Regions from separate parts of the Variovorax defluvii genome, predicted to be linked through region 1. Evidence: riboswitches for the same ligand, from Rfam matches in the RefSeq annotation. Region 1 holds a riboswitch; the other holds the start of a gene.
The links. Region 1 has a riboswitch for glycine ahead of ABEA07_RS25990 (D-amino acid dehydrogenase). Riboswitches for the same ligand answer to the same signal wherever they lie in the genome.

Region 1 (11,050 bases):
CGCCGCTGCCGGCGCGCGGCCCACCCGCGCTCTGAGCCTGCCGTCGTGTCCGTAGCGCGAGGCGCACCCGGGTAGGGGGGGCGCCCTGCGTTCGATCCCCTCGTCATGCACCGGCGCCTGCGGCGCCGAGGAGCGCTTTCCATGAACAAGAACACCGTGTTGTCGCTCGCCCTGGGCGCAGCTTTCCCCTGGCTGGTCGCGCCCGCGGCGGCCCAGACCGCATCCCCGCCCGCCGACACCGTGCCCGAGCGCGTCAAGTCGCTGGGCATCGTGACAGTCACCGGCGGCCAGCCGAGCTCGCTGCCCACGCAGATTCCCACCACCATCGAGGGCGTGACGCGCGAGGAGATCGAGACCCGCATCAACGCCACCGACAGCGAGGACGCGCTCAAATACCTGCCCAGCCTGCTGGTGCGCAAGCGCTACATCGGCGACTACAACCACGCCATCCTGTCGACCCGCGCCTCGGGCACCGGCAACAGTGCGCGCTCGGCGGTCTATGCCGACGGCATCCTGCTGTCCAACTATCTGGGCAACGGCATTGCCAACGGCACCAACTACGCCCCGCGCTGGGGCCTGGTCACGCCCGAGGAGATCGATCGGGTGGACGTGATGTACGGCCCTTTTTCCGCGGCCTACCCCGGCAATTCGGCCGGCGCGGTGGTCGACTACGTGACGCGCATGCCGACCCAGCTGGAGGCCCACGTCAAGGCGGGCTACTTCTCGCAGCCCTTCGCGCTGTACAACTCGCGCGACCGCATCGACGGCTGGCAGACCAGCGCTTCGCTGGGCAGCAAGAGCGGCGACTGGTCCTGGTGGATCGATCTGAACCGTACCGACAGCCGCGGCCAGCCCCTGACCTTCGCCACCGCCACCGTGGCCTCGGGCGTGCCCGAGGCCCCCGGTCGTGGCGGCACGCCGGTGGCCGGTTTCGTGCCGGGGCTCAACACCACCAACATGCCCTGGTACATCCTCGGCACCGGGAGCGCCTATCGCACGGTGCAGGACCATGCCAAGCTCAAGCTGGCCTACGACTTCTCGCCCACGCTGCGCGCGACCTATACGCTGGGCTGGTGGCAGAACACGTCCGAGGGGCGGCCCGAGAGCTACCTGCGCGATGCCGCCGGCCAGCCGGTCTTCAGCGGGCCGGTCGGCATCGCCGGGCGCGGCTACACGGTCGCCCCGACGGCATTCGGGTTGACGAACGACATGCAGACGCACTCCATGCACGGCCTCTCGGTCAAGAGCAACACCCAGGGCGAGTTCGACTGGGAGCTGGCCGCGAGCCTCTACGACTACGCGAAGGACCGCCAGCGCGCACCGACCGTCGCACTGCCGCTGGCCGCCGTCGGCGGGACCGGCACCTTGCAGGACCAGGACGGCACCGGCTGGAACACGCTGGCGGCCAAGGGCACCTGGCGGCCCCAGGGCGTGGGTGGCGCGCACGTGGTGGATTTCGGCATCGGCCGCGATGCCTACAAGCTCGCCATCGCGAAGAACAACGTTCTCGGCAACTGGCTGGACGGGCCGGCGCTGCCAGGGTCGCCGGTCAGCGACGTGGGCGGCCGCACGCAGACACTGCATGCCTGGGTGCAGGACAGCTGGGCCTTCGCGCCGCGCTGGAAGGCCGTGCTCGGCTTGCGCTACGAGGACTGGAAGGCCAGCGAGGGCTTCACCGCCACCGCGAGCAGCCGCCAGGCCTATGCCTCGCGCGGCGAGTCCCATCTCTCGCCGAAGGCGGCCTTGGCGTACCAGCTCGCGCAGGACACCGTGCTCAAGGCCTCGCTGGGCAGGGCGGTGCGCTTTCCCACCGTGGGCGAGCTGTATGGCGCCACCTCGGGCGGCGCGCTGTCCTTCATCAACGACCCGGCCCTCGAGCCCGAGAAATCATGGACCGGTGAGCTCTCGGCCGAGAAGGACCTGGGACACGGACTGGCGCGCGCCACGCTCTTCCACGAGACGACGCGCGACGCGCTCTACAGCCAGTTGATCCCGAACTCGACGGTCTCGCGCGTGCAGAACATCGACAAGGTGCGCACCACCGGCCTGGAGCTGGCCTACACCGGGCAGGATGTGCTGGCCAGGGGCCTGGACCTCGGGGGCAGCCTGACCTACGCCGATTCGAAGATCGTGGCCAACGCTGCCTTCCCCGCCAGCGTGGGCAAGTGGCAGCCGCGCGTGCCGCGCTGGCGCGCCACCGTCTATGCGAGCTACAAGCCCGATGTGCGCTGGGCCTTCACCGTGGCCGCGCGCTACAGCGGCCGCCAGTATTCGAGCCTGGACAACAGCGACGTCCATGCCGACGCTTACTTTGGCGCCAGCCGCTACTTCACCGTCGACCTGCGCGTGCGCTACCAGATCGACAAGCGCTGGTCGGCCGCCTTCGGCATCGACAACGCCAACAACGACAAATACTGGAACTTCCACCCCTACCCGCAACGCACGTACAGCGCGGAGCTGCGTTTCGATCTTTGATCCACACTTCTTTCCCGGAAACCCTGCCATGAACCATCGTCCTTTCTCCCGCCGCATCGTCCTCTCCCTGCTCCTGGCCGCGGCCGGCAGCGCCCTGGCGCAGGGGCCCGCGCCCGTCGAGGTGCGCGACGCCTGGGCCCGTGCCACCGTCCCCGGCCAGAGCGGCACCGGCGCCTTCATGAAGCTCACGGCGCCCGCGGGCGCGCGCCTGGTGGGTGCCTCCACACCGGCGGCCGGCGTGGCCGAGGTCCACGAGATGAAGATGGAGGGCGACACCATGCGCATGCGCGCGCTGGACCACAGCCTCGAACTGCCCGCCCACCAGACCGTCGAGCTCAAGCCCGGCGGCTACCACCTGATGCTGATGGACCTGAAGAAGCCCCTGGCCAACGGCAGCACCTTGCCGCTGACCCTGCAGTTCGAGGACGCGAAGGGTCAGAAGAGTTCGCTGGACCTGACGTTGCCGGTGCGTGCCGGCGCCACGCCGGCGCCGGCGGGGCACATGCACAAGCACTGAGCGCGGTCTCAAGTCCCGGCGCTTGGAGTAAGCTGGCCGCACGACAACTCTGTTCGAGGAGATCCCATGAGTGACGCCAAGCCCTTCGCTTTCAGCCAGTTCGTCCCGGGCTTCGATTTCCTGCAGAGCCTGGCGAGCGGTGCGGCGGGCGGCAGCGGCGCCGCGCCCGGGCTGCCCACGATGTCGAGCTGGGTCGCGCCGACGCTGAGCGTGGAGGAGGTCGACAAGCGCATCCAGGAACTCAAGGCGGTGCAGTTCTGGCTCGAGCAGAACGGCCATGCGCTCAAGGCCACCATCCAGGCGCTCGAAGTGCAGAAGATGACGTTGTCGACCCTGCGCGGCATGAACCTGCGCATGGAGGATCTCGCGAACGCCTTCACCCGGCCGGCGGCGCCGGCACCCGCCCCGGCTCCGGCAGCGCCCGCTCCTCGGGCTGCGGCGCCCGAACCGCCTCCAGCACCCGAACCCGAACTCGAGGCCGAGGCCGCGGCCGCATCGGAACCGGCGGCCCCGGCACCCGCGCCCAGGCGCGGCGCCAAGACCAAGCCGGCCATGGCCAACGGCCCGGACGCGGCGGCCGCCGGCGGCGTGGTCGACCCCTTGCAGTGGTGGGGTGCGCTGACCCAGCAGTTCCAGCAGATCGCCAGCTCGGCTTTGCAGGATGCTTCGCGCCTGAAGATGCCCGCCGTGGCCCAGCCGCTGGCGGACGCGGTGGGCCAGGCCATGGGTGCGGCAAGCCCGCCTGCGAAGGCGCGCCCTGCCACCCAGAAGGAGCCTGCCAGGCGCGCGGCGGCCAAGAAGACAGCGCCGCGCAAGCGGACGCGCTGAGTCCCTTTCAACCCACGCCGGGGAGCACGAGACCATGAAGCTGTTTCCGACGGGCCACGCCACCCACCCTCAATGGCGCATGGCGGCCGGGCTGGTGCTCGCGCAGCTTCGGGCACAACTGGCCCTGCCGGACTATGCGCACGCGCCCACGCTGGGCCTGCTCTACATCACGGACCACTACGCAGCGGACGCGCAGGAGATCCTGGACCACCTGGGCGCCGAGCTGCCCGAAATCACCGATTGGTCCGGCACCGTCGGCATCGGGGTGGCGGCCAACAACGCGGAGTACTTCGACGAGCCGGCCCTGAGCGTCATGTTGTGCCAGCTGCCCAGCGACCAGTACCGCGTGTTCTCCGGCGTTGCGCCGCTGGCCGGCGCCGAAATGAGCGGCTTCTCGGCCCACACGGCGCTGGTGCATGCCGACCCCGCCACGCCGGACCTGGCTGAACTGGTCGCCGAGATGGCGGGGCGCACCGACACCGGCTACCTCTTCGGCGGCCTGTCCTCGGGTCGGGCCGGCGCCCTGCAGTTCGCGATCGGCGGCAACGGCAACATCCGCGGCCACGGCGCGGCGAGGGGCGTGTTTTCGGGCGGCATGTCGGGTGTGGCCTTCGGCGAGGGCGTGCGGCTGGTCTCGCGCGTCACCCAAGGCTGCCAGCCGGTGTCGCGCGAGCGGGTGATCACGCAGGTGGAGGGCAACGTGCTGCTCCAGCTCGATGGCGAAGCGGCACTGGAAGTGCTGCTGGCCGAGTTGGGCGTGTCGCTCGCCGAGCCGCACCAGGCCATCGAGGCGGTGCGCGCCACGCTGGTCGGCCTGGTCGATGCGGGCAGCGACGGCATCCGGCGCACCGGCGATCTGGGTGCCGACGTGCTGGTGCGGCACATCATCGGGCTCGATCCCACGCGCCGCGGCATCGCCATTGCGGACCGGGCCGAGGCCGGCATGCGCATGAGCTTCGTGCGGCGCAACGCCCAGGCCGCGCGCGCCGACCTGATGCGCATCTGCGCCGAAGTGCGCGAGGAACTGGAGCCGGAAGAGCAGACCCTCGCGACCGCACGCGCGGTCGCGGCCGGTGAGGCGGAGGCCGCCCCGCACCCGGCGCGGCGCATCGCGGGCGCGGTGTACGTCAGTTGCTCGGGCCGCGGGGGACCGCATTTCGGCGCGCCGGGCGCGGAGTTGCAGATCGTGCGCCATGCGCTGGGCGACGTGCCGCTGGTCGGCTTCTTCGCCGCCGGCGAGATCGCGCGGCATCACCTGTACGGCTACACCGGCGTGCTCACTGTCTTCACGGCCGACGACTGAAAAAACGTCATCGTGGAACACTTTGCCGGGCCGCTGGTGTTGCCCCCGGGGAGGAGGTCGGCGGACCCCACGAAGTGGGGAAGCCCGGGGGGAGAACTCAATTCAGAAAGCGTTCGGCCAGCAGCACCCAGTAGGCCGCGCCGATCGCGACGTTGGCGTCGTGGAAGTCGTAGCCCGGGTTGTGGACCATGCAGGCCCCGTGGCCGTCGCCCTCGCCGGCGCCGTTGCCGATCAGCAGGTAGCTGCCGGGGACGCGCTCGAGCATGAAGGCGAAGTCTTCGCTGCCCGGCAAGGCCGGACCTTCCAGGGTGACGCGCTCGGGGCCGAGCAGCTCCAGGGCCACCTGGCGGGCGAAGTCGGTTTCGGGCTTGGTGTTGACCAGTACCGCATAGCCGGGCCGCCAGTCGACCTGCGCCCGCACGCCAAAGCTCTCGGCCTGCGCCGCGATCAACGACCTGATGCGTTCCTCCAGCCGCTTGCGCACCTCGCGGTCGAGCGCGCGCACGCTGAGTTCGAGCGTGGCGGTCTGGGGGATCACGTTGTTGGCCTTGCCGGCGTGCACCGCGCCGACCGTCACCACGGCCATCTGGAGCGGGTCGATGTTGCGCGACACCACCGTCTGCAGCGCCATCACGATGCTGGCCGCGGCCACGATCGGGTCGGCGGTGCGGTGGGGCAGGGCGCCGTGGCCGCCGATCCCGGTGAGGGTCACGGTCGCGTAGTCGGAGGAGGCCATGGCCGGGCCGTCGCGCAGGTACAGCCGCCCCTGCGGCATGCCGGGCATGTTGTGCATCGCGAAGATGGCGTCGCAGGGGTATTTGTCGAACAGGCCGTCTTCCATCATCCGCACCGCGCCGCCGCCGCCTTCCTCGGCCGGCTGGAAGATCAGGTTCAACGTGCCGTCGAAGCGGCCGCGCACGGCCAGGTGCTCGGCCGCGGCCAGCAACATGGCGGTGTGGCCATCGTGGCCGCAGGCATGCATCACGCCGGCGTGGCGGCTGGCGTAGGGCAGGCCGGTGGCCTCGTCGATCGGCAGGGCGTCCATGTCGGCGCGCAGGCCGAGGCGTCGCTGCCCCTGGCCGCGCACCAGCCGGCCCACCACCCCGGTGCCGCCGAGGCCGCGCTCGACCTCGTAGCCCCAGGATTCGAGACGCTGTGCAACCAGCGCCGAGGTGCGGTGCTCGTCGAAGCCCAGCTCCGGATGCTGGTGGATGTCGCGCCGCAATGCGATGAAGGTGTCGGCCTGCGCGTGCAATTGATCGAGAAGCGTGCTCATCGGGGTACCTCGCCTTCGGCCGCGGCATTCGCCTTGGAAACGGTCCTGCGGCTCATGTGTTCAGCTTACTGCGGCTGCAGGTTGATGGACCTGGCGATCTCCCGATAACGGGAGGTCTCCGTCTCGAAGAACTTCGCCGCTTCGGCCAGTGTCATCGGCGCGGAGGCGACCTGCGTCTGGGCGGCCAGTTGCGTGCGTACGCCTGGATCCTTGAGGGTCGCGCCGATCGCCTTGTGCAGGCGCTGCACCACCTCCTCCGGCGTGTTCTTCGGCACCATGAAACCGCTCCAGGTCTTGTAGGCGAAGTCCTTGAGCTCCTTGCCTTCGCTGACGGTGGGCACGTCTTTCAGCAGCTCCGAGCGCTGCGCGCCGAGCTGGCCGATCACCTTGAGGCGGCCCTGCTCGGCCAGCGCACCCATGGCGGCGCTGTACACCAGCACGGCGAAGTCGACCTGCCCGCCGCCCAGGTCCTGCAGCAGCGGGGCATTGCCCTTGTAGGGGGCGTGCATGAGCTTGATGCCGGTCTGCAGCTGCACCTTCTCCAGGAGCAGGTGGTAGAGCGAGCCGACGCCGACGCTGCCGTAGCTCAGGGGCTTGTCGGGCGATTTGCGGGCCAGCGCGATCAGCTCGTCGACGCTGTTGGCCGGCAGGTCCTTGCGGGCCACGAAGACCATGACCGCATCGGCCACGGGGTGCACCAGGCGGAAGTCCTCGGCCTTGAGCTTCACGGCCGCATTGGCCAGCGGCGAGAGGATCACTTCGTTGGGAGAACCCTGGAAGATGTAATGGCCGTCGGGCGGTGCCGCGAGCACCTTCTGCGCCGCCAGCGCGCCGCTGACGCCGCCGAGGTTTTCCACCAGCACCTGCTGTCCGAGCTCCTTGCCCAGCGGCACGGTGAAAATGCGCCCCGTCGCATCCGAGGGTCCGCCGGCCGGGTAGGGGACCATGAGCGTCACCGGCTTGGATGGATAGGTCTGGGCGGACGCCGCACCGGCGGCGATCAGCAGGCCGCCCAGCAGCAGGCGCGAGCGTTGGAAGAGCGAGGTCATCGGGGCTCCAGGGGTGGGTTGCCGCGAATCGTAGGAGTTGTGAATCCCAACGTCCAATGCATTGTTGTCTGCATTAGCATGAGTTCGATGCAATGTTTTCGGAGGCCCCGTCCATGACGCTGGTCCAGCTCAGGCACCTGATCTCGCTCGCGCAGACCGGCTCCTTCAGCCAGTCCGCGCAGGCCCTGCACCTGACCCAGCCGGCGCTCAGCCGGAGCATTCGCGCGCTCGAAGAGGAACTGGGCATGCCGCTGTTCGACCGCATCGGCCGCCGCAACGAGCTCACGGCCTTCGGGCGCGAAGTGCTGGAGCGCGCGCGCCATCTGGTGTTCGAGGCCGACGCACTGCGCGACAGCGGCCGGCAGCTGCGCGAGGGGGAGGGCGGTCTGGTCCGCATCGGCATGGGCTCCGGGCCGGGCGCGATGCTGATGACACCCTTCCTGATGCACATGGCGACGCGGCACCCGAAGGTGCGTGTCGCGGTGGCACGCGGCGGCACCGACATGCTGGCGCAGTCGTTGCGCGATCGCCTGCTCGATGCGCTGGTGGTGGATGTGCGCTCACTCAGGCCCGCACCCGATCTCGCGCTGGGCCTGGTGCGGGAGATGCGCGGCACCTTCATGTGCCGGCGCGGGCATCCGCTCACGCGGCTGCGCAAGGCAGTGCGCTTCGAGGCGGTGCAGCGCTATCCGATCGCCTCCACGCCGCTGAGCGACGAGGTCGCGCGCACGTTGGTCGAGGCCTATGGGCCCGAGGCGCACCCCGCCCGCTGCGTGACGGTGCAGTGCGAGGAAGTCCCGAGCCTGGTCGAGGTGGTGCGGCGCAGCGATGCGGTGCTGCTGGCGATCCGCGCGGCGGCTGCGGACCTGGTCGAGTTGAAGATGGATCCGCCGATGGATGGCGTGGCGCGCTTCGGCCTGGTCACGTTGCGCCGGCGCACGGAAGCGCCGGCGCTGGGCATCCTGCGATCGCTGATGCAGGAGCTCATGCGCGATTGAACGCGCGGCGGTACAGGCTCAGGCGCCGGCGAAAGCGAAGTCGACCTCGGGCTTCAGCCCGCTGACGATGCGTGCGATGGATTTGCCCGAGCCGCAGGCATGGGTCCAGCCCAGGGTGCCGTGGCCGGTGTTGAGGAACAGGTTGGACAGGCGGGTGCGGCCGATCAACGGGACATTGCTCGGCGTGGCGGGGCGCAGTCCGGTCCAGAACTGGGCCTGCGTGGTGTCGCCCGCGCCGGGGAAGAGCGCTTCGACGCGCCGCACGATGGCTTCGCAGCGCACACGGTTGAGGTCGCGGTCGTAGCCGTTGAGTTCGGCCGTGCCGGCGATGCGCATGCGGTCGCCGCTGGGTGAGGTGTAGCGGGAGAACACGAGCTTGTACTCGTCGTCCGTCAGCGAGACCTGGTAGGCCTTCGCAGAGTCCTTGACCGGGAGCGTGACCGAGTAGCCCTTGGCCGGGTAGATCGGCAGGCGGATGCCCAGCGGTTCGGCGTAGAGCGGCGACAGGGAGCCCATCGCCAGCACGACGGCATCGCCGCGCACCCGCTGGAAACGGCCCTCGCTGTCCGTGGCCTCGACATGGTCGATCGCGCCGCCGGCTTCGCGCAGCGCGGTGACGGTGTGGCTCATCAGGAATTTCACGCCGTCCGCCCGAGCCAGCGCCTCCAGCTCGCGCACGAAGCGGTTGGCATCGCCCGACTCGTCCGCCGCCGTGTAGGTGGCGCCGGCAAGCTGCGGGCGAATGTGGGCGAGCGCCGGTTCGATCTGCACGGCTTCGTCGGCCGATATCACGCGGCGCTCGCAGCCCAAGGCGCGCATCTGCTCGGCCGGCGCCAGGGCGGCGTCGAACTCCTTCTGCGTGGTGTAGAAGTGCAGGATGCCCTGCATGCGCTGGTCGTACTGGATGCGCTTGTCGCTGCGCAGCTCCTGCAGCAGCGCGCGGCTGTAGGTGCCCAGGCGCACGATCTGCTCGATGTTGCGGCGGGTGCGCGCCGGTGTGCATTCGCGCAGGAAGGACAGGCCCCAGCGCCACTGGCGCATGTCCGCGCGCAGGCGGAAGAGCAGCGGCGCGTCTTCCTTGCCCAGCCATTGCAACACCTTGAGCGGTGCGCTCGGGTTGGCCCAGGGTTCGGCGTGGCTGACGGAGATCTGCCCGCCGTTGGCGAAGCTGGTTTCGGCGGCCGGGGTGGCCTGCCGGTCGATGACGGTCACGTCGTGGCCGAGCTGGCGCAGGTAGTAAGCGGAGGTGACGCCGAGCAGGCCGGCGCCGAGAACGATCACATGCATTTCGAGAACCTTCGAAGTGGCGGTGCTCGAACGCGATGGAACGGAAAGCCTGCGATGAAGAACAAGCAACCAGACCGCGCGTCCAAGTTGCCGCTCCCCCTGTCCTCGGTACCTGAGAGATTCATCCGCTGCGCCCGCAACGGACTTGCTCCTTCGGTGCATCGCGCTGGGCGATGGCTCTCCAGACGGCTTTGACAGTTGGTGCAGTACAGGCCCGCTTGCGCGAGCCGACCTGAGCGTTTATGGGAGTTTGCGCCTTCGGTGGGGCCGCCTGCCGGCAGCCCGCTCTCCTGCATTGGGGCGGATTGTAGGGGGCGCCGGCCTCAGCACCAAGCGTCGCGTGTCTACTGGCGCCGGAACGCGAACTCGACCTCGGGCCGCAGGCCGCTGACGATTCGGGCGATCGACTTGCCCGCGCCGCAGGCCCGGATCCAGTTGCGCGAGCCCGGTGCGGTGTTGAGGAAGAGGTTGCGCAGCCGCGTCTTGCCGATCATCGGAAGCCCGTTGCGGGGGACGGCCAGCGTGGCAGTCTCGAAAGCGGCGCGGCCCGTGTCGACCGCGCCGGGCAGCAGGGCCTCGACGCGCCGGAGCATCGCGTCGAAACGGTCCGAATCGGGCTCGCCTTCGTCCTCGCGGCGGGCGCGCACGCAGCGGGAGACGCGCAGGCCATCACCCGCCGGCGTCTCGACACGGCGGATGTGCAGGCGGCCCTGCCGGTCGTGCAGCATCATGCGCGGCGCGCGCGTGGCATCCAGGATCGGCAAGGTCAGGATGTACTCCCGTTGGAAGTCGAGCGGCATCGGGATGCCCAGCTTCTCCGAGTGGACGACGCTGGAGGCCCCCAGGGCCAGGACGTAGGCCTGCGCCTCGAGCCTGACGCGGCGGCCGGACGCGTCCAGGGCCTCGACGTGGTCGACCCGGCCGGATCGTTCCTCGATGGAGAGCACCTGGTGCCGCGTCAGGAAACGCACACCTGCCGCGCGGCAAAGGAACACCAGGCTGGCGGCGAACTGAGCCGGATCGCGCGAGGCCGCGTCGTCGGTCGCGTGGGCGGCGCCGGCCACCGCGACACGCGTCGCCTGCAGGGCCGGTTCCAGGTCCAGTGCTTCGGCGGTCGACAGCAGTCGTTCCTCGCAGCCCAGCGCATGCCAGCGGGGCTGGCCGCTCATCCGGTTCTGGAAGGCGCGCTCGTCGGTGTACAGGCTCAACAGGCCCGCGCCGCGCGCGCCGGTGGGCACACCTACCTCGTCGCGCAGGGCGCGCGCGCTCGCGCGGCTGTAGGCACCGAAGCGCACCAGGTGTTCGAGCGGCTTCTGG
Region 2 (17,851 bases), on a different contig from region 1:
GCGGAAGCCGCCGGTCGTGACCAGCACCGTGCCCTCGCCCTTGCGCTCCAGCAGCGCGTTGGTGGCCACCGTGGTGCCCATCTTCACGCACTCGACCCGCTCCGGCGTGACCCGCTCGCCCGGGCCCAGGCCCAGCAGGCGGCGGATGCCCTCGACGGCGGCGTCGCGGTACTGCTCGGGGTTCTCGGACAGCAGCTTGAGGGTGTGCAGACCGCCTTCGGGATCGCGGCCGACCAGGTCGGTGAAAGTACCGCCGCGGTCGATCCAGAACTGCCAGCGGGAAGTCGAAGAGATGGGATGCTTGCTCATGATGAAGGAACGATGGGGTCGCGGAGGGACAGGGCGACCCTCGAGGGCCGCCGCATCACGGAGGAGAAAGGAAAGCGGGATCAGTTCTGATGCAGATCGCGGCCGCGTGTCTCGGGGAGGCACAGCGCCACCACCACCACGATCGCATAGGCCGCCGCCGCGCACACCCCGATCGCGGTGCCCAGCGGCATGTGCAGCCGGTCGCTCAGCACGCCCACCAGCGCCGGGAAGGTCGCACCGATGCCGCGCCCGAAGTTGTAGCAAAAGCCCTGCCCCGAGCCGCGCAGTTCATTCGGGAACAGCTCGGCCAGGAAGGCGCCCGCGCCGCTGAAGATGCCCGACATGAAGAAGCCCAGCGGAAAGCCCAGCACCAGCATCAGCCCGTCGGTGATCGGCAGCAGGGTGTAGGCATAGACCAGCGTGCCGGCGCCGACCGCGAACAGGATGAAGGCCAGCCGCCGCCCCAGGCGGTCCGACAGGTAGGCGCCGCACAGGTAGCCGAGGAAGGCCCCGACGATGAACATGAACTGGTAGCCACCCGAGCCCAGCACGGTGAGGTGGCGTTCGTTCTTGAGGAAGGTCGGCAGCCACACGCCGATGGCGTAGTAGCCGCCCTGCATGCCCGTGAACAGCAGGCTGGCCAGCACCGTCGTGCCCAGGATGCCCGGCTTGAAGATGGCGAGAAAGTTGCCGCTGCGCTCGCCGCGCGCCACCGCGGCGCGGGTCTGCACGTAGATCTCCGGGTCGCGGATCGAGCGGCGGATGAAGACGATCAGCACCGCCGGCAGCAGGCCCAGCAGGAACATCACCCGCCACGAAACCTCCGGCGGCAGGAAGGAGAACAGCGCCATCGACACCAGCACCGCCGCGCCCCAGCCGATGGCCCAACTGCTCTGCACCAGGCCCACCGCCTTGCCGCGGTAGGCCGGGCGGATCATCTCGGCGATCAGCACCGAGCCCACCGCCCATTCGCCGCCGAAGCCCAGGCCCTGCAGCGTGCGAGCCACCATCAACTGGCCGGGCGTCTGTGCCAGGCCGCAGGCGAAGGTGAAGATGGCGAACACCAGGATGGTGAGCTGCAGGATGCGCACGCGGCCGTAGCGGTCCGCCAGGATGCCGGCCAGCCAGCCGCCGAGGGCCGACGCCACCAGCGTGGCGGTGCCGATGAAGCCGACCTCGGTCTTGCTCATGCCCCACAGCGTGAGCAGGATCGGCGTGACCAGCGGCAGCGTGTAGTAGTCGAAGGCATCGACCGCGTAGCCGCTGAAGGAGGCGGCCAGGGTGCGCTTCTCGTTGCGGTTCAGCGTGCCCAGCCAGCTGCGGCCGGCCGAGGTCTCGCCTCCCGAGTGAACGGGGTCCAGGGTGCTCATCGTGTCTCCTTGCTTTCTTGGGAATCGGCCTAGAAGCAGGCCAGGTGGTGGTGCAGCAGGTCGGTGACCAGCATCGCGCCGGGCGCATGGGTGATCGCGAAGGGCAGCCGCGCCTGCGCCAGCGCGGCCTGGGGTGTGACGCCGCAGGCCCAGAACACAGGCAGCTCGTCGGGCATGACATCGACGGCATCGCCGTCATCAGGTGCACCGATCGCGCGGATGCCGATCAGCGCAGGGTCACCCAGGTGCACCGGCGCACCGTGCACCGCGGGAAAGCGCGAGCTGATCTGCACGGCGCGGATGGCGTCCGCTGCGCGAAGCGGGCGCATCGACACCACCAAGGGGCCACGGAAAGGGCCGGCCGGCACGGTCTGGATGCTGGTGCGGTACATGGCCACGTTGCGTCCCTGCGCCACGTGGCGCAGCGCGATGCCCTCGGCCAGCAGGCCGTGCTCGAAAGTGAAGGAGCAGCCGATGACGAAGCTCACCAGGTCCTCGCGCCACAGCGCGGCGACGTCGGTGGGCTCGTCGGCCAGCTCGCCGTCACGCCAGACGCGGTAGCGCGGCAGGTCGCTGCGCAGGTCGATGTCATGGCCGAGCGCCGGCATGGACGGATCGCCGGGTTCCGAGACGCCCAGCACGGGACAGGGCTTGGGATTGGCCTGGCAGTAGCGCAGAAAGTCCGCCGCATGTCTTTGCGGCAGGATGACCAGGTTGGCCTGCACGTGCGCGGCGGCCAGGCCGCTGGTGTGCGATTGCAGCCGGCCATTGCGGGCGGCGAGGCGGACGGCCCGGGCGCTGCTCGATGCGCCGGGCGCCTGGAAGGGTTGTTGAAGACTGGACATGGGCGTTGAAGGGTGGATGAGGCGGATTGTGGGAATCCGCCCGCCGGAACGCCAACGCAAAGTTTCTTGCTCAGCTCATCGATTTTTTCGATGAACCGGCACCGTGCGTGGCATGCACCACCGCAGAGCCCAGGGCCGCCTCCGGCAGGGGCGAGGACGGGTCGTCCCGGTAGCTCGCATAGATCGGCAGCGGCTCCAGTGCGTCACTGCAAGGGAGCACCCGCAGCGGCAGGCGCCGCGCCAGCGGCTCGACCACGGCGCGCGGCAACGTCGCGATGCCGAAGCCGGCTTCCACGAGCTGCGCCATCGCGGAGATCGAGGAGATGGCATGCACCCGCGGCGCCGGGCCCCCGGACTCGCGGAACAACTCGAGCAGTGCGACGTGCGGCTGGGAGCCGCGCTGGAAGGTCAGCAGGTCCAGCGCCAGCAGGTCGGGCAGCGTGTAGCGGCGGCGGCGATGCAACTCGCGGTTTCCGACGAAGCACATCGGCATCGACGGCACGGCGCGGGTGCGCACGCCGTCGCCCGCAGCTGGCAGGGCGGCGAAGACGAGGTCCTGCTTGCCGCGCGGAGCTGGTCGACCAGGACGGGTGTGGTTTCTACCGTGAGCTCCAGTTCGAAGTCGGGGTAGGTGGCCTGCATGTGCTTGAGCCAGCCCGTGAGCCAGCTGTGGACCACCGACTCGATCGCCCCTACGCGCAGGACCGTTTCGCGGGCGACGCCGGAGCCCATCTCGGCCTTGATGTGCATCTGCATTTCGAGCAGGCGCTGGGCGAAGGCGTGGAAGCGTTGGCCGGCGACCGTGAGGCGGAACTGCTTGTCTCTTCGGTCCAGCAGGAGGACGCCCAGCTCGCGTTCCAGGGCCGCTATGCGGCTGGAGAGGGCGGATTGCGTGAGGTGGAGTTTTTCTGCGGCGCGGGTGACGCTTTTGAGGGCGACGGCCCAGTGGAAGGCTTCTACGAAACGCAGATTCATGGTCGGATCTCGAACAGAGCAAGCCTGGGATTAGACTGCCCCTCAGAAGGAGACACCATGCACATCGTCATCACCGGCGGCGCCGGCTTCCTGGGCGCTCGCCTGGCCCGCACCCTGCTCGCCACCGACACCCTTTCATTGGCCGGCGATTCCCCCCAACCCGTCACCCGCATCACCCTGGTCGACCGCGCCCCACCCCCCGCCGACCTCGGCGCCGAAACCCGCATCACCCCCGCAGTGGGCGACCTCAACGCCCAACTGGCCGACCCCGAAGCCACGTACTGGCAAAGCGCCCATGCCGTCTTCCACCTTGCCGCCGCCGTCAGCGGCGAGTGCGAGGCCGACTTCGACCTGGGCATGCGCAGCAACTTCGGCGCCACGTACGCCCTCCTCGAACGCCTGCGCGCCCTGGGCACGAAGCCGCTGCTGGTGTTCTCCAGCTCGCTGGCCGTCTTCGGCCACTCCCCCGAGCAGCCGCTTCCCGACGTGATCGAAGACGACACCCTCCCCACCCCCCAATCCAGCTACGGCATCCAGAAGTTCATCGGCGAGCAGCTGGTCGCGGACTACACCCGCAAGGGCTTCATCCGCGGCCGCAGCGTGCGCCTGATGACCGTGAGCGTGCGCCCCGGCCGCCCCAACGGCGCGGCCTCGAGTTTCTTCAGCGGCATGATCCGCGAGCCGCTGGCCGGCGTGCGCGCCCCCTGCCCCGTGCCCGACGACACGCCGGTGGCGCTGGCCTCCCCCGCGCGCACCATCGAAGGCATCCTCCGCGCCGCCGAAGCCAGCGACGCCGAATGGGGCCCGCGCACCGCCCTCAACCTGCCCTCCATCAGCCTCACCGTGGGCGAGATGGCCGCGGCGCTGGAGCGCGTGGCCGGCCCGGCCGCCACCGCCCTGCTCGACCGCACGCCCGACCCCGCCATCCAGCGCATCGTCAAGACCTGGCCGGGCCGCTTCGAGGCACGCCGCGCGGCCGGCCTGGGCCTGGCGCCCGACGCCAGCTTCGAGCAGGTGATCCGCGACTACGTCCGTGAAAATCCCGACGCTGTGAAGCTGCCCGTCAATGCATAGTCATACGTTTGGAAAACAGCTCATCTTGACAGGAGACTCCCTCATGAAGTTGAACCGACTGGCCGCCGGCCTCGTCCTCGGCCTCGGCATGGCCTGTGCCGCCTTCGCGCAGACAGCCATGAAAATCAGCATCTCGACCGCCCAGAACTCGCACCAGGGCGTCGCCATCGACACCTTCGCGAAGGAAGTGGCAGCGCGCACCAACGGCCGCTACAAGATCGAGACCTTCTACAACGGCTCGCTCGGCGGCGAACGCGAATCCATCGAAGCGGTTCAGCTCGGCACGCAGGAGCTGGCCTTCTCCTCGACCGGTCCGGTGCCCAACTTCGTGCCCGAAGCCAAGATCCTGGACGTGCCCTTCCTGTTCCGCGACAAGGCGCACGCACGCGCCGTGCTCGACGGCCCGATCGGCCAGGAGCTGCTGACGAAGTTCGACGCCAAGGGCTTCAAGGCACTGGCATGGGCCGAGAACGGCTTCCGCCACATGACCAACAGCAAGCGGGACGTGAAGGGGCCGGAGGACCTCAAAGGCCTGAAGATGCGCACGATGGAAAACCCCGTGCACATCGCGGCCTACAAGGGCCTGGGAATCATCACCACGCCGATGGCCTTCCCGGAGGTCTTCACCGCGCTTCAGCAAGGCACGGTCGACGGCCAGGAGAACCCGCTGCCGGTGATCATGTCGGCCAAGTTCTCGCAGGTGCAGAAGCACCTGTCGCTGACGGGGCACGTCTACTCGCCCTGCATCTTCCTGATGAACAAGGCAGCCTTCGACAAACTGAGCGCGGCCGACAAAACCGCGTTCCTCGAGGCCGCGAAGGTGGCGGCCAAGGCCAACCGCGACCGCGTGGACCAGGACGACGCCAACGGCGTGAAGGAACTGCGCGCCCAGGGCATGACCGTGATCGAGAACGTCGACAAGGACAAATTCGTGGCCACGCTGGCGCCGGTCAACGCAGAGTTCGAGAAGCAGTTCGGCAAGGCCAACCTCGACAAGATCCGCAACTACAAGTGAGCATCCTGCCGCGCTGATCCGCAGCGCACGCCCGCGCAGCCACGGCTGGCGGGCGTTTTTTGTTGATTCCCGAGTGCATCGCCCATGAAATCCGCCTTCCTCCGACTCGACCGGTGGACCACCTCCCTGGCCATGGCCGTCGCCTGCTTCATGCTGGTGGTGGCTTCTGCGCTGGGCGTGTTCCAGATCGTCACCCGCTTCGTGCTCGAACAGCCCGCCGAATGGTCGGAGATCCTGATCCGCGTCAGCCTGATCTGGATGGTGTTCATGGGCATTCCCACCGCGTTCCGGCAAGGCGCCATGGTCAGCGTCGACGTGCTCTACCGCTGGAGCCCGCCGGCGATGCGGCGCCTGCTCGATTGGCTGGTATGCCTGGCAGCGCTCGCGCTCATCGCGGTCATCGTCTGGTGGGGATGGGACTACGCGCAGCGCGGCGGCGTGCAGACCATGGCGGGCCTGGAGTCGGTCTCGATGTTCTGGGCGTACGTGGCGATGCCGGTGGGGGGGCTGTTCAGCGTGATCGGGATCGTGGGCAACCTGATCGATCCGCAACGCCAGGAACTGGAGACGGCGCAATGAGCGCCGCTCGGCCGCCCGAAGGCGCGAAGGCCCCCTTGGGGGGCAGCGCAGTACACGAAGTGACAAGCGTGGGGGTCCTATGACACCCGTCATGGTCACCACGATGGTGGTGTGCTTCGCGCTCACCGTCTCCGTCGCCGTCTCCATCGGCCTCGCCTCGGTGGTCGGCATCCAGGTGTCGAACGCCAACATGCTGATCTCCGTCAAGGAGATGTTCAACGCCATCAACAAGTTTCCGCTCGCCGCCATTCCCTTTTTCATCCTGGCCGGCAACCTGATGGAAACCGGCGGCATCTCGCGCCGCCTGGTGGACTTCGCCAAGAGCCTGGTCGGCGGCGTGCAAGGCGGCCTGCCCATGACCTGCGTGCTGACCTGCATGATCTTCGCGGCGGTGTCGGGTTCGTCGGTGGCCACCACCTTCGCCATCGGCGCGATCCTGATTCCCGCGCTGATCAAACATGGCTATCCCACCAGCTATGCGGCGGCGCTGCAGGCCACCAGCGCGGAGCTGGGCGTGATCATCCCGCCTTCGATCCCGATGATCCTGTACGGCGTGAGCGCCGAGGTGTCGATCGGCGAACTGTTCATCGCGGGCTTCGGCCCGGGCATCCTGATCAGCCTGGCGCTGATGGCCTTCGTCTACGTCTATTGCAAGTTCAAGGGCCTGGGCAAGAACGACGGCGATGGCCGCCTGGGCGTGGGCGTCGCGACCTGGCGCGCGGGCTGGGCGCTCCTGATGCCGGTGATCATCCTCGGCGGGATCTACGGCGGCATCTTCACGCCGACCGAGGCCTCGGCGGTGGCGGTGCTCTATGCACTCATCGTGGGCACGTTGATCTACCGCGAGATCAAGCTGCCGCAGCTCTACACGGTGCTGCGCAAATCGGTGATCTCCTCCTCGGTCATCATGTTCATCATCGCCAATGCGGGCCTGTTCGCCTTCCTGATCACCCGCGCCGGCGTGCCGGAGGCCATCGGCCACTGGCTGGAAGGCGTGCTGCGGTCCCCGACCATGTTCCTGCTGGGCGTGAACGCGGCGCTGTTCGTCATCGGCATGTTCATCGAGACCAGCGCGGCCATCATCGTGCTCGCCCCCATCCTGGCGCCGGTGGCGCTGCACTTCGGCGTTGACCCGGTTCACTTCGGGCTGATCATGGTCGTCAACCTCGCCCTGGGCATGATCACGCCGCCCTTCGGCGTCAACCTGTTCGCGGCCTGCACCGTGGCGCGCATCTCTCTGGATCGCATCGTGGGACACCTCGTGCCCTTCGTGCTGGTGATCCTGGCGTGCCTCTTGGTGATCACCTACGTGCCCGGCATCTCCCTGGGGCTGCGCGACCTGGTCTACGCCAAGTAGGCACGGCTTCCACAGGCCGTTACACGCTCGCTGCCACACGGCGTCTCGGCCGACACGGGAAAGCGCTCATCGCATGAATAGTCGCTAGGATGGCGGCACGCGCCATGCGTGCCGCCGGCGTGGCCGTTTCCGCTTGCAGGGAACGCGCCGCCGGTGAGAATGCATGGGACGAACCCGCCGCTTCTCTTTCTTCCCTTGCAAGGCATGACGAGCTACGGATTTGTTCATTTGGAATTCGGCGACCGGCATCGAGACCGGTCGCTGCTGGTATTGGAGGCGCTGCGCAGCCGGCTGGCCCAGAGCGGCGATCGCTTCTCCCTGACGGTGGTCGACAACGCCGGCGCGAGCGGCGCGCTCACCTGCCCGGGCTTCGATGAGGCCGTCCTGGTGCCGGGCGACAACAGCAACCGCGAGTTTTCCGGCTGGGACAGCGGCGTCAAGGCCCTGCTCGGCCGCGCCGAGGCGCCGGACGTCTGGATCTTCTCGAACGACACCGTCGGGTCGAACCATGCGTGGAGCGAGCGCCGGCTGCAGCACTTCGGCGGTGAGATCCGCAAGCTCGCGCTGCATTCGGGCCCCTGGCTCTTCGGCGAGATCAACGACTTCCCGCGCTCGACCATGACGCCGCTGGGGCCGCTGCTCGAATGGGTGGCGACCTACTGTTTCGCGATGAACGACACCTTGCGCCGCAAGCTGGGCACGCTCTCGCCCGACAACGCCCTGCTCGATTCGCTGGTGAACGAGCGCTACGAAGCCGGCCGGGGGCTGTTCCGCGAGCACGTGGACGCGGCGTACGTCGATTTCGTGTCCGCCTGGCTGATCGGCGACGAGCGGGAAAGCCACGACAAGAAGCGGCGCTTCAAGTGGGACCACGAATGGCACAAGGCCAGCCCGCTCGGCACGCACAACTTCGAGGACCTGCGCATGAAGGCGCGCTGCTGCCTGTCGGAAAGCATGCTCAGCGTGCGTGCCCGGCAATTGGGCGCCGACATCCGCTCGCCCTACGACGCGCGCAACGCGCGCGAGCACGTGCGGCGCTCCATGCAGTTCCTGGCGGACAAGCTGTGGGAGAAATTCCTTCTGCGCCGCATGCGCCTCGAGCGTTCCTGACACAGGCGCTCACGATTCCGGCACGGCTTTCCCGTACACTCGCCCGGTCAGGAGAGCGCTCTGCGATGCAGGGCCGCCGAAGGCGCAGGGCCCCGAAGTCACGGGCCCGAACGCTCAGGCAAAAGGACTGACGAGGCGCCCGCTGACCCCGGGCGTTTCCTTGCTGGAGAGAGGCGGCCGCGGCGTTCGCGCACAGGCCGTCCACCGAAGGAGCAAACCCCGATCGTGGGGCGAATCTCTCAGGTAAAGCGGACAGCAGGGGTGGCCCATGGCTTCGGCCATGGATCCGGACTGCCCCCATGGAGAGTACCTTGGCCTCCGCTTCCGACACCGATCTGCAAAAGACCCCGCTTCACGCCCTGCACCTCGAACTGGGCGCCCGCATGGTGCCTTTCGCCGGCTATTCGATGCCGGTCCAGTACCCCGCCGGCCTGATGGCCGAGCACCGCCACACGCGCACGGCCGCCGGCCTGTTCGACATCTCGCACATGGGCCAGCTGCGCCTGTCCGGCCCCGATGCCGCCGCCGTCTTCGAGACCCTGATGCCGCAGGACGTGATGGGACTCGCGCCGGGCAAGCAGCGCTACGGGCTGCTGCTGGACGAGCAGGGCGGCATCCTCGACGACCTGATGTTCTTCAACGAGGGCGGCGACTCGATCTTCGTGATCGTCAACGGCGCCTGCAAGGCCAGCGACATCGCCCACATCCAGGCCCGCATCGGCCAGCGCTGCCAGGTGCAGCCCCTGCCCGACCAGGCGCTGCTGGCGCTGCAGGGGCCGCAGGCCACCGCCGTGATGGCGCGCCTGTCTCCCGGCAGCGAGAAATTCGTCTTCATGACCGGCGGGAAGCTGCAGATCGGCGGCATCGCCGCCTTCGCCACCCGCAGCGGCTACACCGGCGAGGACGGCTTCGAGATCTCCGTCGCCGCGCAGGACGCCGAGGCCCTCGCCCGCCTGCTGCTGGCGCAGCCCGAGGTCCAGCCCATCGGCCTGGGCGCGCGCAACTCGCTGCGGCTCGAAGCCGGCCTGTGCCTCTACGGCAACGACATCGACACCACGACCACGCCGGTCGAGGCAGCGCTGACCTGGTCGATCCAGAAGGTGCGCCGCAGCGGCGGCGCACGCGAAGGCGGCTTTCCGGGCGCGGCGAAGGTGCTGGCCCAGCTCACCGCGGCCGACGGCGCCGCCGGCCATCTCGACCACGACACGCTGAAGCGCAAGCGCGTCGGCCTGGTCGCGCTGGAGCGGGTGCCGGTGCGCGAGGGCACCCCGCTGCAGTCCTTCGAGGGCCATGCCATCGGCCAGGTGACCAGCGGCCTGCTCGGCCCCACCGTGGACCGCCCGATCGCGATGGGCTACGTCGCCCTGGCCTACGCCGGGCTCGGCACCCGCATCCAGGCCATCGTGCGCGGCAGGCCGGTGCCCATGGAGGTGAGCACGATGCCCTTCGTGCCGCCTCACTACTACCGCGGTTGAGCCATTCCTGTTTCTTTCCCTAGGAGCCATTCCATGACCATCAAGTACACCAAGGACCACGAGTGGGTGAAAGCCGAGGGCGACACCGCCACCGTCGGCATCACCCTCCATGCGCAGGATGCGCTGGGCGACGTGGTCTTCGTCGACCTGCCGCAGGTGGGCCAGGGCTACGCGCAGGGCGAGGTCGCCGGCGTGGTCGAGTCGGTCAAGGCCGCGGCCGACGTGTACATGCCCATCGCGGGCGAGATCACCGAGGTCAACGAGGCGCTGCGCGCCGACCCCTCGCTCGCCAACAGCGCACCCGAGGGCGAGGGCTGGTTCTTCAAGCTGAAGATCGCCGACGCCTCGCAGTTCGAAGCCCTGCTCGACAAGACCGCCTACGACAAGCTCGCCGACGAAGCCTGAAGCCTTTTCTTTTTCTCCCATGCCGAAGTCCTCCCTGCCTACCCTGCCCACCCTCGCCGAGCTCGAGAACGCCGGCGAATTCATTGCCCGCCACATCGGCATCGAGGCCGAGGACGAAGCCCGCATGCTCGCCGCGGTCGCCTCCAGGACGCGCGCCGAGCTGATCGACGGCATCGTGCCGCCGGCGATCCGCCGCAGCCGCCCGATGCAGCTGCCGGCGCCCACCACGGAGTCCGGCGCACTGGCCGAGCTGCGGGCCATCGCCGCGAAGAACAAGGTGGCCAGGAACTTCATCGGCCAGGGCTACTACGGCACCCACACGCCCGGCGTGATCCTGCGCAACGTGCTCGAGAACCCGGCCTGGTACACGGCCTACACGCCCTACCAGGCCGAGATCTCGCAGGGCCGCATGGAAGCGCTGGTCAACTTCCAGACCATGGTGTGCGACCTCACCGGCATGGCCATCGCCAACGCGTCCATGCTGGACGAAGCCACCGCCGCCGCCGAAGCCATGACGCTGGCGCGCCGCAGCGTCAAGAGCAAGAGCAACGTCTTCCTGGTCTCGGGCGACTGCCATCCTCAGACCATCGAGGTCATCAGGACCCGCGCCGCGCCGCTGGGCATCGAGGTCAAGGTCAGCACCGTCTCCGAGACCCTGCCGCACCTGATGGCCAGCGGCGCCTTCTTCGGCGTGCTGGCGCAGTATCCCTCCACCACCGGCCACGTGCACGACCTGCGCCCGCTGGCCGGCCATGCGCACCAGTGCGAGGCCGCCTTCTGCGTGGCCGCCGACCTGCTGGCGCTCACCCTGCTGGCGCCGCCCGGCGAATGGGATGCCGACATCGTCTGCGGCACCACCCAGCGCTTCGGCATGCCCTTGTGCAACGGCGGCCCGCACGCGGCCTACCTGGCCTGCCGCGACGACTACAAGCGCTCGCTGCCCGGCCGACTGGTCGGCGTCAGCGTCGACACGCAGGGCCGCCCGGCCTACCGGCTGGCGCTGCAGACGCGCGAGCAGCACATCCGGCGCGAGAAGGCCACCTCCAACATCTGCACCGCGCAGGTGCTGCCGGCGGTGGTGGCCAGCATGTACGCGGTCTACCACGGGCCGGAAGGCCTCACACGCATCGCCCAGCGCGTGGCCGCCTTCACCGCCATCCTGGCCGATGGCCTGCAGCAGATGGGCCGGGAGATCGTCAACGGCACCGCCTTCGACACCCTCACCGTGCTGACGGGCGAGGACACGCCGAAGATCCTGGAGCGCGCCGAGGCCGCCGGCGTCAACCTGCGCCAGGGCCTGCAGCAGCACCTGGGCATCTCGCTGGACGAAACCACCACGCGCGCAGACATCGAGAGCCTGTGGGCGCTGTTCGTGCCGGCCGGCACGCCGATGCCGCGCTTCGACGCGCTGTCGGGCACGGCCGGCTCGCGCATCCCGCTGGACCTGCGGCGCACCAGCGGCTTCCTCACGCACCCCGTCTTCAACACCCACAAGAGCGAGACCGCGATGCTGCGCTACATCCGCAGCCTGTCCGACAAGGACCTCGCGCTCGACCGCAGCATGATCCCGCTGGGCAGCTGCACCATGAAGCTCAACGCGACCAGCGAGATGATCCCCATCACCTGGCCCGAGTTCGCGAACGTGCACCCCTTCGCCCCGGCCGAGCAGTTGCGGGGCTATGCGGAGCTGGACGCGCAACTGCGCGCCTGGCTGTGCGAGGCGACGGGCTATGCCGGCATCAGCCTGCAGCCGAACGCCGGCTCGCAGGGCGAATACGCCGGGCTGCTGGCCATCAAGGCCTTCCACGAAGCGAAGGGCCAGGGCCACCGCAACGTCTGCCTGATCCCCTCCTCCGCGCACGGCACCAATCCGGCCAGCGCGCAGATGGCGGGCATGAAGGTGGTGGTGACGGCCTGCGACGCGCAGGGCAACGTCGACATCGACGACCTGCAACGCGCCTGCGAGCAGCACCGCGACGACCTGGCCGCGGTGATGATCACCTACCCCAGCACCCACGGCGTGTTCGAGACGCGCGTGAAGGAGCTGTGCGAGATCGTGCATGCCCATGGCGGCCGGGTGTACGTGGACGGCGCCAACATGAACGCGCTGGTCGGCGTGGCCGCCCCGGGCGAGTTCGGGGGCGACGTGAGCCACCTCAACCTGCACAAGACCTTCTGCATCCCGCACGGCGGCGGCGGCCCCGGCGTCGGGCCGGTGTGCGTGGTCGAAGACCTGGTGCCGTACCTGCCCGGCCACGTGAGCGGCGGCATGCCGGGCCACGGCGTCGGCGCCATCTCCGCCGCACCCCTGGGCAATGCCGCGGTGCTGCCGATCAGCTGGATGTACTGCCGCATGATGGGCGCGGCCGGCCTGCAGGCCGCGACCGAGATCGCCATCCTGAGCGCCAACTACGTCAGCGCGCGTCTCAAGGACCACTATCCCACGCTCTACGCCAGCCCCAACGGCCACGTGGCGCACGAGTGCATCCTGGACCTGCGTCCGCTCAAGGACAGCAGCGGCGTCACGGCCGAGGACGTCGCCAAGCGCCTGATCGACTACGGCTTCCATGCGCCCACGCTGAGCTTCCCGGTGCCCGGCACGCTGATGGTCGAGCCCACCGAAAGCGAGCCGCTGGCCGAGCTGGACCGCTTCGTCGATGCCATGGTCGCCATCCGCGGCGAGATCCGCCGCATCGAGGAAGGCATCTGGCCGCGCGAGGACAACCCGCTGAAGAACGCCCCGCACACGGCCGACAGCCTGCTGGCCGCCGAGTGGACGCGGCCCTACTCGCGTGAACTGGGCGCCTTCCCGGTCGACGCGGTCCGGCAGGCCAAGTATTGGCCGCCGGTCGGGCGCATCGACAACGTGTACGGCGACCGCAACCTGTTCTGCAGTTGCGTGCCGGTGAGCGACTACGCCTGAGGCGCCCGCCTCGGGCCGCAGTGCCCATCGGGTCGTCTTCTCCCACATCCGACGGCCCGGCGTACACCTCGCACTCGAGCACCGCGGGGTGCTGAAAAGGTCCACGCCTCGGGCGCCGTTGCATCTGCTTGCAATTCGCCGCTGCACCCCTGTCGATCCGGCGGCCGCTGCTTCGACGTCTTCGTAGAGCCGCCGCCGATCGGCGCGGCTCGTTCCACTCAACGACAGGAGTTTCGACAATGCGATTCATGGTTCTTGTGAAGGCCAGCCAGGACAGCGAAGCCGGCGTGATGCCCACCGAGGAATTGCTCACCAAGATGGGCAAGTACAACGAGGAGCTGGTCAAGGCCGGCGTCATGCTGGCGGGCGAAGGGCTGCATCCCACGTCCAAGGGCGCCCGCGTGCGCTTCGAAGGCGACAAGCGGACCGTGATCGACGGTCCCTTCGCCGAGACCAAGGAACTGGTCGCCGGCTACTGGCTGTGGCAGGTGCGCTCCCGCGAGGAGGCGATCGAATGGCTCAAGCGCGCGCCCTTCGACGGCGGCGCGGAGGTCGAGCTGCGCCAGGTCTTCGAGATGGAGGACTTCGGCGCCGAGCTCACCCCCGAGCTGCGCGAGCAGGAAAAGCGCCTGCTGAACGAGATCGAGTCGCGCAAGGCCTGACCGGTCCGGCACGAAGGCCTGCCGGGCGAGCCTCCGGCGCCGGGCGCGAGGCGATATCCTTGCGGGTCCCCGGAACGAGGACCCCATTGGATGAGATTCGTGATCCTGCACGGCGCCGGCCCGCATGGCGCGGCCGCCCCTCTCCCCCCTCCCGGCACGCGCCCTGGCGCGGCCGTCCTGGAAAGCATCACGCTGGCCCCGGCGGAAGCGGGCGTGTGCATGGCACGCGGCAGCGGCGAGATGCAAAAGGTCGATGCACCCGTTGCCATCCCCGTGGCCGGTCTCAGCATCGTCGAGGCCGAGTCCCGGCAGGCCGTAGCCGACTGGCTCGGCGAGGCGACCCTGCACGGCGGCGAAGCCTGCTTCGAGATCCGCGAGACCGGCTGCGCCGGCGGCCTGGCCGGGGTGGACCCGAACGGCGCTGCCACGCAGCCGCGCTTTCTCGTTTTGCTCAAGGCCGACGCCGATACGGAGGCCGAATCCCCTGCCGACCCTGATCGACTGGCCGCCATGGCGCGGCGCAATGACGAGTCGGTGCGTTCCGGGACGCTGCTCGCCGGCGACGGCCTGCGCTCCACGGCGCGTGCGACCCGCGTGCGCGCGGGCAGCGGCCGCCCCAGCGTGCTGGACGGGCCCTTCGCGGAAACCAAGGAACTGGTGGCGGGCTTCTGGCTGATCCAGGCCGGATCGATGGACCAGGCCATGGCGTGGGTGCGGCACTATCCCTTCGCGCAGGACCGGCCGGAAGTCGAAATCCGGCCCGTCCGATGAGTGCGGACGAGGTCCACCGCCGCATCAACGCCGTCTGGCGCATCGAGTCGGCGAAGATCATCGGCGCCCTCGCGCGCATGGTGCGCGACATCGGCGCGGCCGAGGAGCTGGCGCAGGACGCACTGGTCGCCGCGCTCGAGCAGTGGCCGGCCCAGGGCGTGCCCGACAAGCCGGCCGCCTGGCTGATGCAGGCGGCCAAGCACCGCGCACTGGACCTGCTGCGCCGGCGCAAGCTGCATGCGGGCAAGGAAGACGAGATCGGCTACGAACTCGACACGCAGCACGCCATCGCCCAATCGGAGTTCGCGGAGGCAGTGGATGCCGCGCTCGACGACGATGTGGGCGACGACCTGCTGCGCCTGGTCTTCACCGCCTGTCACCCGGTGCTCTCGCCGGAGGCCCGGGTCGCGCTCACGCTGCGCCTGCTGGGCGGGCTGAGCACCGACGAGATCGCGCGCTCCTTCCTCGTGCCCGAGGCCACGATCGCCCAGCGCATCGTGCGCGCCAAGCGCGCCCTGGCCGCGGCGCGCGTGCCCTTCGAGGCGCCGCGCGCGGCCGAGCTGGGGGCTCGGTTGGCTTCGGTGCTGGAAGTGATCTACCTGGTGTTCAACGAGGGCTACTCCGCGACCGCGGGCGACGACTGGATGCGCCCCGCCCTGTGCGAGGAAGCGCTGCGCCTGGGGCGCATCCTGGCCGGCCTGATGCCGGACGAGCCGGAGGTCCACGGCCTGGTCGCGCTGATGGAGATCCAGGCCTCGCGCTCGGCCGCGCGCGTCGATGCGCAGGGCGAGCCGGTGCTTCTGCTGGAGCAGAACCGCGCGCGGTGGGACCAAGTGCTGATCCGCCGCGGCCTCTCCTCGCTGGAACGTGCCGAAGCGCTGGGTGGAGCGCTGGGCCCCTACGCGCTGCAGGCCGCCATCGCCGCCTGCCACGCACGCGCGCGCACCGCGGAGGCGACGGACTGGTCGCGCATCGCGTCGCTGTACGAGGCGCTGGCGCAACTGGCGCCCTCGCCCATCGTGGAGCTCAATCGCGCGGTCGCGCTGTCGATGGCGATCGGCCCGGCGGCCGGCTTGGCGCTGGTGGACGCACTGCGCGACGAGCCGCAGCTCCAGGGCTATCACCTGCTGCCCAGCGTGCGCGGCGACCTGCTGGCCAAGCTGGGGCGCAAGGCGGAGGCCCGCGCGGAGTTCGAGAACGCGGCTTCGCTCACGCGCAACGCGCGGGAGCGCAAGCTGTTGCTGATGCGGGCGCAGGCGTGTTCGGGGAGCCTGATGCTGCCGCCTCTCTGAGCCGGTGGCGCTTGTGCGTGTGCGTCCGAGGTCCACTCAGGAATCCGGGAAGCTTGTTCGGACGATCGGGGCCACCTCTTGCGCGACTGCTTGTAGGCATCAGTAGCAGCGATTGACCGCGCCACATCGCGTGCGGGCTCATACGCCTTCTTCCATCACGGTAAGGTGTCGCACACCATTCGGGGCCACCTGAGTTCTGGCGAGGTTGACGCTGCCGTTCTCCTTGAGTCGCAGCCGCGCCTACCGGAATCTTGGGCCCGTCATCGTGCTCGGCTCGCCCAAAGGTCCGTAGCTGCGCCAGCAATGAGCTGGCGGTTAGCGCGTCAGACGCTGTGCCCTCAGTAAGCCACGGATCCCCAATTCGGTCCTTGGATCTCAATCTTCATTCGCTGCTCATCGGTAGGCAGTTCCGAAAAGTCAAGCAGAAGCCTGTCCGCAAGATCACTTGTCACGAAGGCAAGAATGCCCTCTTCATTGACGGCAAAGTCGAAGCCCCACTGGATGGCCGAAAGTGATGGCACAAGTAGTGCCCCACAATCGATCGTTCGCGGCGTCCATACATAGATTGCCGAAGGGTTTGCGTCGTGCAACCTCCTCAGGAACGCCCCGAACCGTTCTGAGCCCCGATCCGAGAACAGAATATCGGTCGACACCGCCGCTTCTACCCCGCATTTCTGCCGAGCTGCCTGAAGATCAGCGGTCTGTTCGAGGCTCAGTAGATCGCCACACTGGACGGGACGTCCGGTCAATGCAGCAAGCTCTTTTAGGTATTCTTTCAGGTAAAGCCTCTGGCGAAGCTTCTGGCGTGTGGATGGCGTTGTCATTGGTAATCAACCTTGGACTTGTCGTTTGCGAGGGCAGGTCTTCCGTAGTTGTTCTGTCTCGTAGCACCACTTTCGGGGTCCGTCTTGACCCGACCGGCCTCCCAATGTGGCTGCCCAGCGTGGCTTCGATCCATAGTCTGCTGCTGGACGGACATACGCAGATTTCCGCCTCCTGGGGCAGGTACGTCATAGGAATACTCACGTCCAGACAGATTGCGAGACTGCGACACAGGTTGCTGACTCGTGGGTATGCCGGCATCACGCATCGCCTCTCGGCGCGCGGCCCGCGATGTAAGGGCTCCTGCTTCTGCTCCTTTTGCGCCAAGCCCTGAGCCGCCGTACCAACTTCCGCCAGCATAGCCAGCCCCACCACCACCTTCAAAGAGTTGATTGTCAAGGGGCCGTCTGCCTATCATGTTCCCTGCACCGGCGACCTGGAAGCTTTCGCTCGCAGCAATCATCGGACTGGTCGCTGGTGTCGCCATCGCGTCCCCGCCAATCCAGCTGATATCACCCGCCAGGGTGCTCAGTGCAGCACTGGCCCGAGCAGAACTCGCCCATGCCCCGAGCGACGCCAACCCCGTTGGGTCGATCCGGTTGATGGGGTTGTTGCCCACGTAGGTATATAGGTTGACGTCGTCCTGGTAGCCGATGGGATCGGTCTGCAGGAAACGGCCGAGGGCTGGCGAGTAGAAGCGCGCCTTGTAGTGGTACAGCCCCAGCTCGCCGATGAGCTGCTGGCCGTTGTAGCGGAACCTCGGGCCAGTCGCTGTGTTCGGCTCGCCGAAGGGCCCGTAGCTGTAGATGCCTGTGCTCGCCCCCGCGGCGTTGGCCGTCGCCACGATGCTGCCCAGGTGGTCCGCGT

Region 2: linked by a shared signal. The riboswitch ahead of gcvT (glycine cleavage system aminomethyltransferase GcvT) and the one ahead of ABEA07_RS25990 (D-amino acid dehydrogenase) in region 1 are both predicted to bind glycine.

Annotation. Positions count from the first base shown of each region.
Region 1 covers NZ_BAABGJ010000081.1:90,371-101,420, reverse strand. Annotated here, with positions in the region: gene ABEA07_RS26030 (DUF2946 family protein) at 1-35, shown strand, start outside; gene ABEA07_RS26025 (TonB-dependent receptor) at 142-2,475, shown strand; gene ABEA07_RS26020 (copper chaperone PCu(A)C) at 2,504-2,992, shown strand; gene ABEA07_RS26015 (PhaM family polyhydroxyalkanoate granule multifunctional regulatory protein) at 3,059-3,820, shown strand; gene ABEA07_RS26010 (FIST signal transduction protein) at 3,855-5,123, shown strand; gene ABEA07_RS26005 (M20 aminoacylase family protein) at 5,221-6,399, opposite strand; gene ABEA07_RS26000 (tripartite tricarboxylate transporter substrate binding protein) at 6,465-7,448, opposite strand; gene ABEA07_RS25995 (LysR family transcriptional regulator) at 7,562-8,446, shown strand; gene ABEA07_RS25990 (D-amino acid dehydrogenase) at 8,465-9,733, opposite strand; glycine riboswitch at 9,823-9,928, opposite strand; glycine riboswitch at 9,933-10,036, opposite strand; gene ABEA07_RS25985 (FAD-dependent oxidoreductase) at 10,078-11,050, opposite strand, start outside.
Region 2 covers NZ_BAABGJ010000015.1:202,369-220,219, forward strand. Annotated here, with positions in the region: gene ABEA07_RS09910 (hydantoinase B/oxoprolinase family protein) at 1-309, opposite strand, end outside; gene ABEA07_RS09915 (MFS transporter) at 390-1,679, opposite strand; gene ABEA07_RS09920 (putative hydro-lyase) at 1,709-2,524, opposite strand; partial or broken gene ABEA07_RS09925 (LysR family transcriptional regulator) at 2,595-3,499, opposite strand; gene denD (D-erythronate dehydrogenase) at 3,557-4,573, shown strand; gene ABEA07_RS09935 (TRAP transporter substrate-binding protein) at 4,617-5,588, shown strand; gene ABEA07_RS09940 (TRAP transporter small permease) at 5,673-6,167, shown strand; gene ABEA07_RS09945 (TRAP transporter large permease) at 6,247-7,524, shown strand; gene ABEA07_RS09950 (hypothetical protein) at 7,753-8,634, shown strand; glycine riboswitch at 8,673-8,774, shown strand; glycine riboswitch at 8,788-8,900, shown strand; gene gcvT (glycine cleavage system aminomethyltransferase GcvT) at 8,934-10,109, shown strand; gene gcvH (glycine cleavage system protein GcvH) at 10,143-10,514, shown strand; gene gcvP (aminomethyl-transferring glycine dehydrogenase) at 10,534-13,437, shown strand; gene ABEA07_RS09970 (YciI family protein) at 13,677-14,099, shown strand; gene ABEA07_RS09975 (YciI family protein) at 14,190-14,870, shown strand; gene ABEA07_RS09980 (RNA polymerase sigma factor) at 14,867-16,162, shown strand; gene ABEA07_RS09985 (hypothetical protein) at 16,501-16,986, opposite strand; partial or broken gene ABEA07_RS09990 (RHS repeat-associated core domain-containing protein) at 16,983-17,851, opposite strand, start outside.